DNA from 3 places in the Williamsia sp. SKLECPSW1 genome. Region 1 is predicted to be linked to each of the others. Evidence: predicted binding sites of a transcription regulator. Region 1 holds the regulator's gene; each other region holds the start of a gene.
What was found. Region 1 encodes LexA, which represses DNA repair genes until DNA is damaged. Its sites were predicted from a motif close to CGAACANNTGTTCG; they were not measured.
Positions count from the first base shown of each region.

Region 2: ACXVUM_RS09400 (DUF222 domain-containing protein) is a predicted target of LexA. The motif match lies at 1,639-1,652, and genes of this name have one in related genera.
Region 3: cofD (2-phospho-L-lactate transferase) is a predicted target of LexA. The motif match lies at 2,505-2,518, and genes of this name have one in related genera.

Region 1 covers NZ_JBTGLI010000002.1:496,097-499,515, forward strand. The annotation lists gene hrpA (ATP-dependent RNA helicase HrpA) at 1-124, shown strand, start outside; gene nrdR (transcriptional regulator NrdR) at 95-589, opposite strand; gene ACXVUM_RS18175 (LysM peptidoglycan-binding domain-containing protein) at 794-1,339, opposite strand; gene lexA (transcriptional repressor LexA) at 1,513-2,217, shown strand; gene ACXVUM_RS18185 (SDR family NAD(P)-dependent oxidoreductase) at 2,289-3,179, shown strand; gene ACXVUM_RS18190 (putative PEP-binding protein) at 3,188-3,419, opposite strand, start outside.
Region 2 covers NZ_JBTGLI010000001.1:2,019,411-2,022,829, reverse strand. The annotation lists gene ACXVUM_RS09405 (RNA polymerase sigma factor) at 1-46, shown strand, start outside; gene ACXVUM_RS09400 (DUF222 domain-containing protein) at 59-1,600, opposite strand; gene ACXVUM_RS09395 (methyltransferase domain-containing protein) at 1,704-2,324, opposite strand; gene ACXVUM_RS09390 (epoxide hydrolase family protein) at 2,389-3,419, opposite strand, start outside.
Region 3 covers NZ_JBTGLI010000001.1:210,616-214,034, reverse strand. The annotation lists gene ACXVUM_RS01025 (coenzyme F420-0:L-glutamate ligase) at 1-1,315, opposite strand, end outside; gene cofD (2-phospho-L-lactate transferase) at 1,285-2,292, opposite strand; gene ACXVUM_RS01015 (WhiB family transcriptional regulator) at 2,638-2,967, shown strand; gene ACXVUM_RS01010 (metallopeptidase family protein) at 2,978-3,419, opposite strand, start outside.

The DNA.
Region 1 (3,419 bases):
GAACGAGCAGGCGCACTGGCTCGTCGAGGAGTTGCGCGTGGGTGTGTTCGCAGAGCGGATCGGGACGGCGTTCCCGGTGTCGGAGAAACGGGTCCTACGGGCGATCGACGCCCTGGCCGCCTGAGCCGCTGCTCGCACCGACGTGGCCGGCCGCGCGCAGATCGTCGATCTCGCGCTGGAAGTCCTCGACGGACTCGAAGGAGCGGTAGACCGAGGCGAAGCGCAGGTAGGCGACCTCGTCGAGTTCGCGGAGAGGTGTGAGGATCGCCAGTCCCACCTCGTTGCTGGGGATCTCGGCCGAGCCCGACGCCCGCACGGCGTCCTCGACCTGTTGTGCGAGGAGTGCGAGACGGTCCTCGTCGACGGCGCGTCCCTGGCAGGCGCGGCGCACGCCGCGCATGACCTTCTCCCGGGAGAACGGCTCGGTGACCCCGTTGCGCTTGACCACGGCGAGCACGGCGCTCTCGACGGTGGTGAAGCGGCGGCCGCACTGGGAGCATGAGCGGCGCCGACGGATGGCCTGACCCTCGTCGGCCACACGGGAGTCCACGACACGCGTGTCCTCGTGGCGACAGAACGGGCAGTGCATCGCGACGTCCTCGGAAGTCGGCGGGCCGGCGGCGTGAGCAGGTGCCACGGTGCCGGGCGGACCGGGATGATCCGTACCGGCCGAGGATACCGGGGGCCGGGCGGACGCCGACGTGGTCGGGGCCGCGTCGGGCAGCAGGAGAGGCCACTCGACCGTCGACCCGAGCAGTGCGTACATCGTCACCGACCGAGGGGGACGGAGGTGTCAGTGGGCGTAGCGGGGTGCGAGCAGCGGTTGTCCCGGCGTGAGCGCCGATCCCCCCAGGTGGTTCAGCTCACGGATGTCGGCGACGACCTGCGAGACCGGGGCATCCGGCACGGTGCGTGCGGCCAGCGCGCTGAGCGACTCGCCGCCGCGGACGTGGACCACGCTGCTGCCGACCACGTCGGGCGTGTGCTCCGCGGTGATCATCGACCCGCCGACCACGACGGCCCACACCGCCACGGCGAGGGCGAGACCGGCGAGGAGCGCGGCACCCCACCCGACGTGGGCGGGACGGACGGTGCCGCCACGGCCCGACCCGTCGCGGCACGGGGTGCCGACCGGACGCGCGGAGACCGGGGTCCGGCGGTGCGGACGCGCCGTGGACGGGCGGACCGCCGGTGCGGCCGGTGCCACGGCGGCGACGCGACCACCGCGGTGGGACCGGGGATCCGCCGGGTGCCGACGGGCGGTGCGGGGGCCGGCGGGTGCGACGCGGGCGGACCCGCGGGCAGAGGTGACATCGGGGGCCATGAGGGTCGGGCTCATCGCGATCTCCTTCTCGATCAGGCGTTCGAAAGAACGTGTGTTCGAGTTCTACCACGGCACTCCGACAGGGTCGACACACCGTCGAACAAATGTTTGAAAGTCGTGACCCGGTGCACTACGGTCGGGCTACGAGCAGGACAGATGCACGGACGCGACACGAGCACACCGCCGTGATGCGCCGCCACTGCGAAGGAGAGGACACCGTGTCCGACACGACCATCACCCCCGGCGAGACGACCGCCCCCGCCGAGAGCGCACTGACCGAGCGACAGCTCGAGGTGCTGCGCGTCATCCGTGAGTCGGTCCGTGAGCGGGGGTATCCGCCGAGCATCCGTGAGATCGGCGACGCCGTCGGACTGACCTCGACCTCGTCGGTCGCCCACCAGCTGCGCACCCTGGAACGCAAGGGGTTCCTCAAGCGGGACCACAACCGCCCACGGGCGGTGAACGTCCAGGAGAACGATCCCGGCGACGGCGGCGACAGCGGGGCCACCCCGTTGCCGACGCCGACCTTCGTCCCCGTCCTGGGTCGGATCGCGGCCGGCGGGCCGATCCTGGCCGAGGAGGCCGTCGAGGACGTCTTCCCCCTCCCCCGCGAACTCGTCGGCGACGGAGCGTTGTTCCTGCTGCGCGTGGTCGGTGAGTCCATGATCGAGGCCGCCATCTGCGACGGCGACTGGGTCGTCGTCCGTCAGCAGAACGTCGCCGACAACGGTGAGATCGTCGCGGCCATGATCGACGGCGAGGCGACGGTGAAGACCTTCAAGCGCGCCGACGGCCACGTCTGGCTGATGCCGCACAACCCGCAGTTCGACCCCATCCCCGGTGACGACGCGGTGATCCTGGGCAAGGTCGTGACCGTCATGCGGAGGATCTGACCCGACCGCATGTCAGAATGCTGCGCGGGCCCGAGACCGGTCCGTCGACACACAGCAGATCGGACACCGACATGGCGCCCCTCCCCGCCCGCACACCTCCGCTGAGCCTCGACGGCGCAGTCGTGCTCGTCACCGGTGCGGCGGGAGGCATCGGACGCGCCACCGCCCGGGCCCTGTACGACCGCGGCGCCCGACTGGTCCTCGTGGACCTGGAGCTCACGGCCGTGCAGGACGCCGCGCGAGGCATGGACGACTCCAGGGTCGTCTCCCGCTCCGGCGACGTCACGGTCCGGTCCGACCTGGACGAGGCGGTCGCCGCGGCGATCGCACGATGGGGTCGGCTCGACGTCGCATTCGCCAACGCCGGCATCTCGAGCGGGGACACCGCCGACACCGTGGCGAGCGTCGCCGACGGCACGTTCGAGCGGGTGATCGCCGTGAACCTCACCGGGGTGTGGAACACGGTGCGTGCGGCGCTCCCCGCGGTGATCGAGGCGCGTGGACACGTGCTCGTCACCTCCTCGACCTACGCCTACCTGAACGGCATGGTGAACGCGCCCTACGCCGCGACGAAGGCAGCCGTCGAGCAGATCGGACGCGCCCTGCGCGTCGAACTGAGGCATCACGGGGCCACTGCCGGGGTGTTGTATCCGGGGTGGGTTCGGACGCCGATCGCCGATGTGGCGTTCGGGAAGGACTCGCTGGCAACAGATCTCGTCGCCCGCGCGTTCCCGGGTCCGCTACGGCGCCCGATCGATCCCGATCGCGTGGCGACCGCCGTCGCCGCGGGCATCGAGAGCAGGGCGCCACGGATCCAGGTGCCGCGCCGGTGGATCGGCGTCTCGGCGCTGCGGGGTGTCGTCAACCCGGTGTCCGACGCACTGCTCGCGCGCGACACGACGTTGTCCGCACTGGTGGCCCAGGTCGAGAACCGGTCGGGGCGCGTACGGTCTCACCGCTGAGTCGCGGGTCAGCCCTCGAGCGCAGTTGTCGCCGCGGCGCGCGCGTCGGCCGGATCGGCGGTGGCCAGCACGGCCCGGGCCGCTGCTCGGCAGGTCTCCAGTGTCACCCGCCCGAGAGCCGCACCGACCGCGGCCGCGGCCGTCGGGGCACTCGACAGCGACGTGACGCCCATCCCGACGAGGACGCAGGCGAGCAGCGGATCCGCGGCCGCCTCGCCGCACACCCCGACCGGCTTGCCG
Region 2 (3,419 bases), on a different contig from region 1:
GGCGCGCAGTCAGCTGGCCTCCGCGCTGGCGACCGTAGACGGCTGACCGGCTGCCGGCTCACTCACGCTCGAACCCTGGCATGTCGATGACGAGGCCGGGGATCGTCCGCATCTCGACAACCAGTATCGGTGGGGGCGGGATGTGTTCGCGCAGTGCGAGTGTGAGGGCACGTTCGACCGGGGACTCGGTGTCCGGTGGTGGTGCGTGATCCTCCAGGATCTGGTCGGGTCGGTGGAGGTGATTGGTGCGGGGTGGGTCGGTGGTGCCGTTGGCGACCCACCCGAACCGACCACGATCGGGACCGTCGGTGATCTTCTCTGTCTGCCAGCCGCCGGGCCGGTCGTGCACGGCCCGGTTGTGCGGTCCGCACGCCGGCGCGAGATCAGTGGAATCGGTGTTCCCGCCGGTGGCCCAATCCTGTTTCGCGTGGTGCATCTCGGTGTGGGAGAACGGTGCCGGGCATCCCGGCATGGCGCAGCCGCCGTATTGGGCGAACAACAGGAACCGTTGCACCTCTGAGGCGAGGCGGCGGGTGCGCCCGTAGAACAGTGGTTCCCCGGTGTGATCGTCGAAGACGGCCAGATGCATCTGCGCCCGCGCAGCCAACGTGAGGATGTCCGACATGGGCAGGTCGGTGCCGGTGGCGGTGTGCCCGACACCCGCCCGCTCCCGCAACTGGGATTCGGTGATGGAGATGATGATGTGCGGCGGCAACCCCCGATGCGACGCCCCATACACCCCACCATCAGCCGCCGCCCGCAACAACGCCTGCAGGGCGTCGTGATTGCGTTGGGCTTGTGTCCGTGAGTCCCGTTCGGCCGCTGCGGTGAGCGCATCGGTGTCAACAGCGTTGTCGTCGCAGCCGCCGCGGGGTGAGTGCTCGTCGTCGGGATTGTTCATCCCCGGTTTCGCCCACTTCGACAGCATCACCTCGAACAAGGCCCGGGTCGTGGGGTCGAGGGTGCCCGCGAGTTTCGACATCAGCTGCGCATCCTGATTGCCCACCGTCAGGGATCGTTGCCGGGCCCGGTCGCGGTCGGAGGGTTCGGCACCGTCGGGATCCAGATGCGACAGCAACCGGGCGCCGGCGCGGTGGATCTCTTTCGGGCTGAAGTTGCGGGCGATGTCGGCGATCTGTTCCTCGGCCTTCTCCCGCACCTCCGGCGAGGTCGCCGCGGGGATCTTGTCCATCACCGACAACACCGCATCCACATGCTCATGCGACAGGTCCCCCTCGGCCATCGCCGCCGCGGTCTCTGGACACCGGGGTGGGAGTGTCTCCCCGGTCATGGCGTGCATCTGCGACAACGCGAGCACCTGCTTCAACCGGCGTTTCGGGTTCGCCACGCGAAGCCGGTCACCGACGAACTGCGTCAGGGTCGCGCACTGCACAGACCGGAACGCATCCCGATCCGACACATCCAGGATCCGACGCAGACCTATCGAACCCATCCTGCGCACCGCACGTTCATGGGTGATCGCGAGCTCGGCGACCTCGGTCTCCGAACACGCATCCGAGGTCGCATCAGCGATCTCATCCAGAAGAACATGCAGCGCGGCATATTTCGCGACCAGTGATGTCTCGACGGTGTCGTCCACAATGCACCTCCCCCGGGATGTAGCGACCACCCCAGGATAGAACACCTGTACGACATTCGCAAGTGTGTTCGAATGTGGCGGCGACTCGCCGAGGTTCACAGCCTCAGGGCTTCGCGCCCGCCACGATCAACTGCGCGTGACGGGATGCCGGACCGGGAGCGAGGCGGAGGTCGGCGACGACCTCGAGGCCGACATCGCCGAGCATCGTCGACAGTTCCTCCGGCTCGTAGAGGTGCGTCGTCCAGTCGACGGGGACGTCGCCGTAGCAGCGCGTACGGCGGACGTCGCCGGTGCCGCAGTGCGTCGCCACCAGGAGTTGCCCGCCGGGTCGGAGCGCTCGTGTCATGGTCGTGATGACTGTCGGGAGCCACGGGCGGGGCAGGTTGAACCACGACCACCACCCCAGGACGCCCCCCAACGACTCGGGCTCGGGGCGCAGATCGGTCACCGATGCCACCTCGAACGCGATGTCCGGATGGTCCCGTCGGGCGTGCTCGATCATGCGGGGAGACAGGTCGACTCCTGCGATGTCGACACCCTTGTCATGCAGGTACCCGGTCACCCAGCCAGGGCCGCACCCCGCGTCGAGAACGGGTCCGACCGTGCGGACCTGCTCGGCGAATGCGTCGAGGGCGGCCCGTTGCCACGGGCCGGGGTCACCCACCATCGCCACGTAGTTGTCCGCTACGGCGTCGTACGACGACCGCACGGCGTCGAGGTCCACGGGCGTTTCCTCTTCGACGCCGGGATGGTAGTCATGCGGATGAACGCCGCCCGACGTAGACGAGTCACCGACGAGCGTCGAGCACAGCCGTGAGACCGGTCAGCAAGTCCCGGACGAAGTAGTCGGGCATCTCGAGCGACGGGAAGTGCCCGCCCTTGTCCGGCGTAGACCACCGCACGATCGAGCGATACCGATGCTCAGCCCAGGGCAGCGGACACTTCTCGATGTCTGCCGGGTACACGGTGATTGCAGCCGGAACCTCTACTCGCAGCATCGGATCCAACGAATCGTGACTCTCGTGATAAATCCTCGCGGCCGACGCCCCCGTACGCGTCAACCAGTAGAGCGTCACATCGTCGAGGATCCTGTCACGGGAAATGGACTCCCACGGGACGTCCTCCGTGTCCGTCCACTCGGCGAACTTGTCGAGGATCCACGCGAGAAGACCCACGGGCGAGTCGACGAGGGAGTATCCGATCGTCTGTGGCCGGGAGGCTTGCTGCTTGGCATAAGCCGCGCGCTCTCCTGACCAGAAGCGTCGCGTCTCATCGATCCAACCGCGTTGCGACTCGGTCAGACCATCTGCGGTGAGGCCCGGGGGCGCCTGCGCGAGCGTGGTGTGGACGCCGAGGACACGGTCCGGGAACCTGGCGCCGAGAATCGCCGTGACGACTCCTCCCCAGTCGCCGCCGTGGGCGAGAAACTCTGCGTAGCCGAGGCGTTCCATCAGCTGCACCCAAGCGCAGGCGATCTTCTCCGTGTCCCACCCTGGGACCGTCGGTCTGCCGCTGAATCCGAATCCTGGGAGAGACGGCACCACGACGTGGAACGCGGTCGCCGACGGATCGTCCGGCTCCGTCAGTTCGTCGATGACATCCACGAATTCGACGATGCTGCCAGGCCATCCATGTGTCAGGACCAACGGAACAGCACCAGGCCGTCCCGAGCGCCGATGCAGGAAGTGGATCTCGAGGCCGTCGACGACAGTCGAGAACTGGCCGATCTCGTCGAGTCGCTCCTCAAATGAGCGCCAGTCGTACCCGGACCGCCAACGCTCGATGAGCTCGACCATGACGGTCAAGGGAACTCCCTGTT
Region 3 (3,419 bases), on a different contig from region 1:
GGCCGATCGCAATGGCCCCGAGCGGCTCCCAGTCGGTCGGGACGTCGAGAAGTCCGGGCACGAGGTCCCCGGCGAAGATCGTCGAGCCGACCCAGCAACTCCCGATGCCGCGGACCGACAGCGCGACCAGCAGCGCCTGTACGGCGGCACCCACGGCCACCGTGAACATGGTGTGCTCCGCAGCCGTCCGTGCCTCGTCGGGGTAGTCGTGAGCGCCGTCCATGACCAGCATCGGCACCACGAGTTCCGGTGCGTCGTAGAGGATTCGACCGCGGTCGAGACGTTTGCGGATGGATTCCGGAGTCTTCCCGTCGGCCGCGAGATCCCGCTCCCAGCGTGCGGCCATCGCGTCCAACAGCTTCCGACGACGCGCGGCGTCGCGGACCCACACGAACCGGACCGGATGGGTGTGATGCGGCGCGGGCGCCGTCAGTGCCTCGGCGAAGGCTGCGCGCATGTCGGCCTCGTCGACGACGGTCTCGGCGAAGGCCCGCACCGACGCGCGGGTCAGGAGTGCCTGCCGACGTCCCTGCGCGACGGCCTCGTCGGCGCCGAGCCAGAACAGGTCCTCCTCGCCCGGGCGGACCAGATCGCGTGCGGTCGAACCGTCGTCGTGCGGTGTCAGGCCACGGATCACGGCGACCGGCGTCTCCCCGAGCTTGCCCTTCACGAGATCTGCCGCCGCCGCGATCTCGTCGGCGACGGCGATGTCGGTGACGACGAGGTCGTTGCCCCAGCGGTCGCGGGTGCCCTCGTAGGGATGGGTGACCGCGATCCCGGCGGACCCGATCGCGGCGTCGGTCTGGCCGGTCCGCCACGCGCGGCCCATCGTGTCGGTGACGACCACCGCGACGTCGACGCCGAGGGTGTCGCGGAGCCCGTCGCGCAACCGACGTGCGCTGGCGTCGGGATCGACGGGGAGCAGCACGAGTTCGTCGGTGCCGACGTTCGACCCGTCGACACCCGAGGCCGCCTGCACGATGCCGAGGGCGTTCTCCGTGATCAACGTGCGGTTCTTGCGTGCCAGCACCCGAACCGACTCGCGCTCGACGAGACTGCGGCGCAGAGCGTCTCGTTCGTCGGGATCCGACGGTGCGGTGACGGTGCGCCCCTCCACCTTGGAGACGATCTTGGAGGTCACGACGAGTACGTCGCGATCGCGCAGATCCGGTGCGGCCGCGGCGATCGCGGCGGCGATGTCGTCACCCTCGGTGAAACGGGGGAGACCCCGGATCGCCCACATGACCACGTCACCGTCGGCGGCGTGATCGCGCGCGTCGTCGGTCACGTCGGGTCGACGCCGACGAGGCGGCATGCCGCGTGCACCATCTCGGCCGTCGTGGCCGGGTCGGTCATGACGAGCGGCACGCTCGCGGTGGCGACGCCCGGGATGTCCGCGGTGTCGTCGGGCGCGACGAGCCACCCGTCGAGGATCCCCGTCCCCGAGCGTGCGCCGTAGTGGGCACCGATCGCCTCGGCACTGGTCTCGACGCCGATCACCGACAGGCACTCGTCGGCCATGCCGCGCAACGGCGCGCCCCCGATGACCGGGGAGATGCCCACCACCGGTGCGCTGGTGGTGCGGAGCGCGGCCCGGACGCCGGGGACGCTGATGATCGCGCCGATGCTGACGACCGGGTTGCTCGGCGCGAGCAGGACGATGTCCGCGTCGGCGATCGCGGCGGCGACCCCGGGGGCGGGCGTGGCCTCTTCCGATCCGACCTGCGCGAAGCCGTGGGTCGGGATCTTCGCGCGGTACCGGACCCACCACTCCTGGAAGTGGATCGCGACCTTCGCCCCGTCCTCGGCGCGGGTCACTACGACGTGGGTCTCGTGGCGGTCGTCGGTGGCCGGCAGCAGCCGGACGCCGGGTTGCCATCGCTTGCACAGCGCGGCGGTGACGTCGGACAACCTGTACCCGGCGTCGAGCATCTGGGTGCGGATGAGGTGCGTGGCGAGATCGCGGTCGCCGAGCCCGAACCAGTCGGGGTCGGCGCCGTACGCGGCGAGCTCGTCCTTCGCATGCCACGACTCGTCACGCCGACCCCATCCGCGGTCGGTGTCGATGCCGTCGCCGAGGGTGTACATGCAGGTGTCGAGATCGGGGCAGATCCGCACGCCGTGCATCCAGGCGTCGTCGCCGACGTTGACGATGGCGGTGACACTCGGATCCGGTTGCGGCGCATCGGGTTCGGCGTCAGGAACCGGGAACGCCGTCGGGCCGAGCAGGTGGCGCACACCCTGCAGGAACCGGGCACCACCGACGCCGCCCACGAGGACCGTTGCCTTCACGTCGACCCACTGTAGTCACCCGCCGCCGAAGCGACGTCCGCCGCGGCTGCGGGGTGTGCGACACGCCACTGTCGAGGGTTCATGCCGAACGTGTGCGCCTGGTGGTATCGGCAATGTGGCCGTTCCGCTTGACCGCGCGGCGAACGAACGTGTCTAATCACACCAGTGTCATTAGCGATTTGTGATCGAGATGCGTTCCGCCGCATTGTTTTCGATCACATGTTCGAACGGCACGTCGAACACGGAACGCGGATTGAGCCGACTGCCCGCCCCGGGACGGTCATTGCACGCCAGACGATCTCCCGCACGGGGGACCACACATCGGAACCATGAGGAGGCCCGGCGATGTCGTTCGAACACATGTTGGGTGACGGATTCCCGTCGCGCACGCCGGCACCGAACACCCCCCACCTGACCCTGGTCACCGACGACTTCGACGCACTCTTCGACAACGAGGAGGAGCAGTGGCAGGAGCGCGCACTGTGCGCGCAGACCGACCCCGAGGCGTTCTTCCCGGAGAAGGGCGGCTCGACCCGCGAGGCGAAGCGCATCTGCTCCGGCTGCGAGGTGAAGGCCGAATGCCTCGAGTACGCACTGCACAAGGACGAGCGCTTCGGCATCTGGGGCGGCCTGTCCGAGCGCGAACGTCGTCGCCTCAAGCGCGGCATCATCTGATCCGGTCCGCCTAGCGCGGATCGGGGTCGATGGTGTCCTCGTCGACACCGAGGTGTGTCGCGATCTGATGCACCAGCACCTCGTGGACGAGGTCGACGAGGTCGTCCCCCGTCTCGGCCCTGCTCTCCAACGGCTTGCGGAACACCACGATCCGCGCCTTCGACGGCTTCCCCTGCGCATCGATGCCGGCCGGCAGCAGTCGCGCCAGGGGGATCGCCCCGTCCGCGGTCACCTCGTCGGGCCACTGCACGGTCTCGGGATCGTGCGGGAGCATCCGCGGGATCTCGTCCACCGCGAGGTCGAGGTCGCCCAGTTGGTCGTGCCACCGGGCATCGATCTCGGCGAAGGCCTCCAACACCACGAGATCGAACGACTCCGAGCGGGTGTTCGCCGCCGGCAGGTCCGGCGGGAGCAGGCGAGACCGCAACCCGCGTCCACGTCGGTCCCGGACA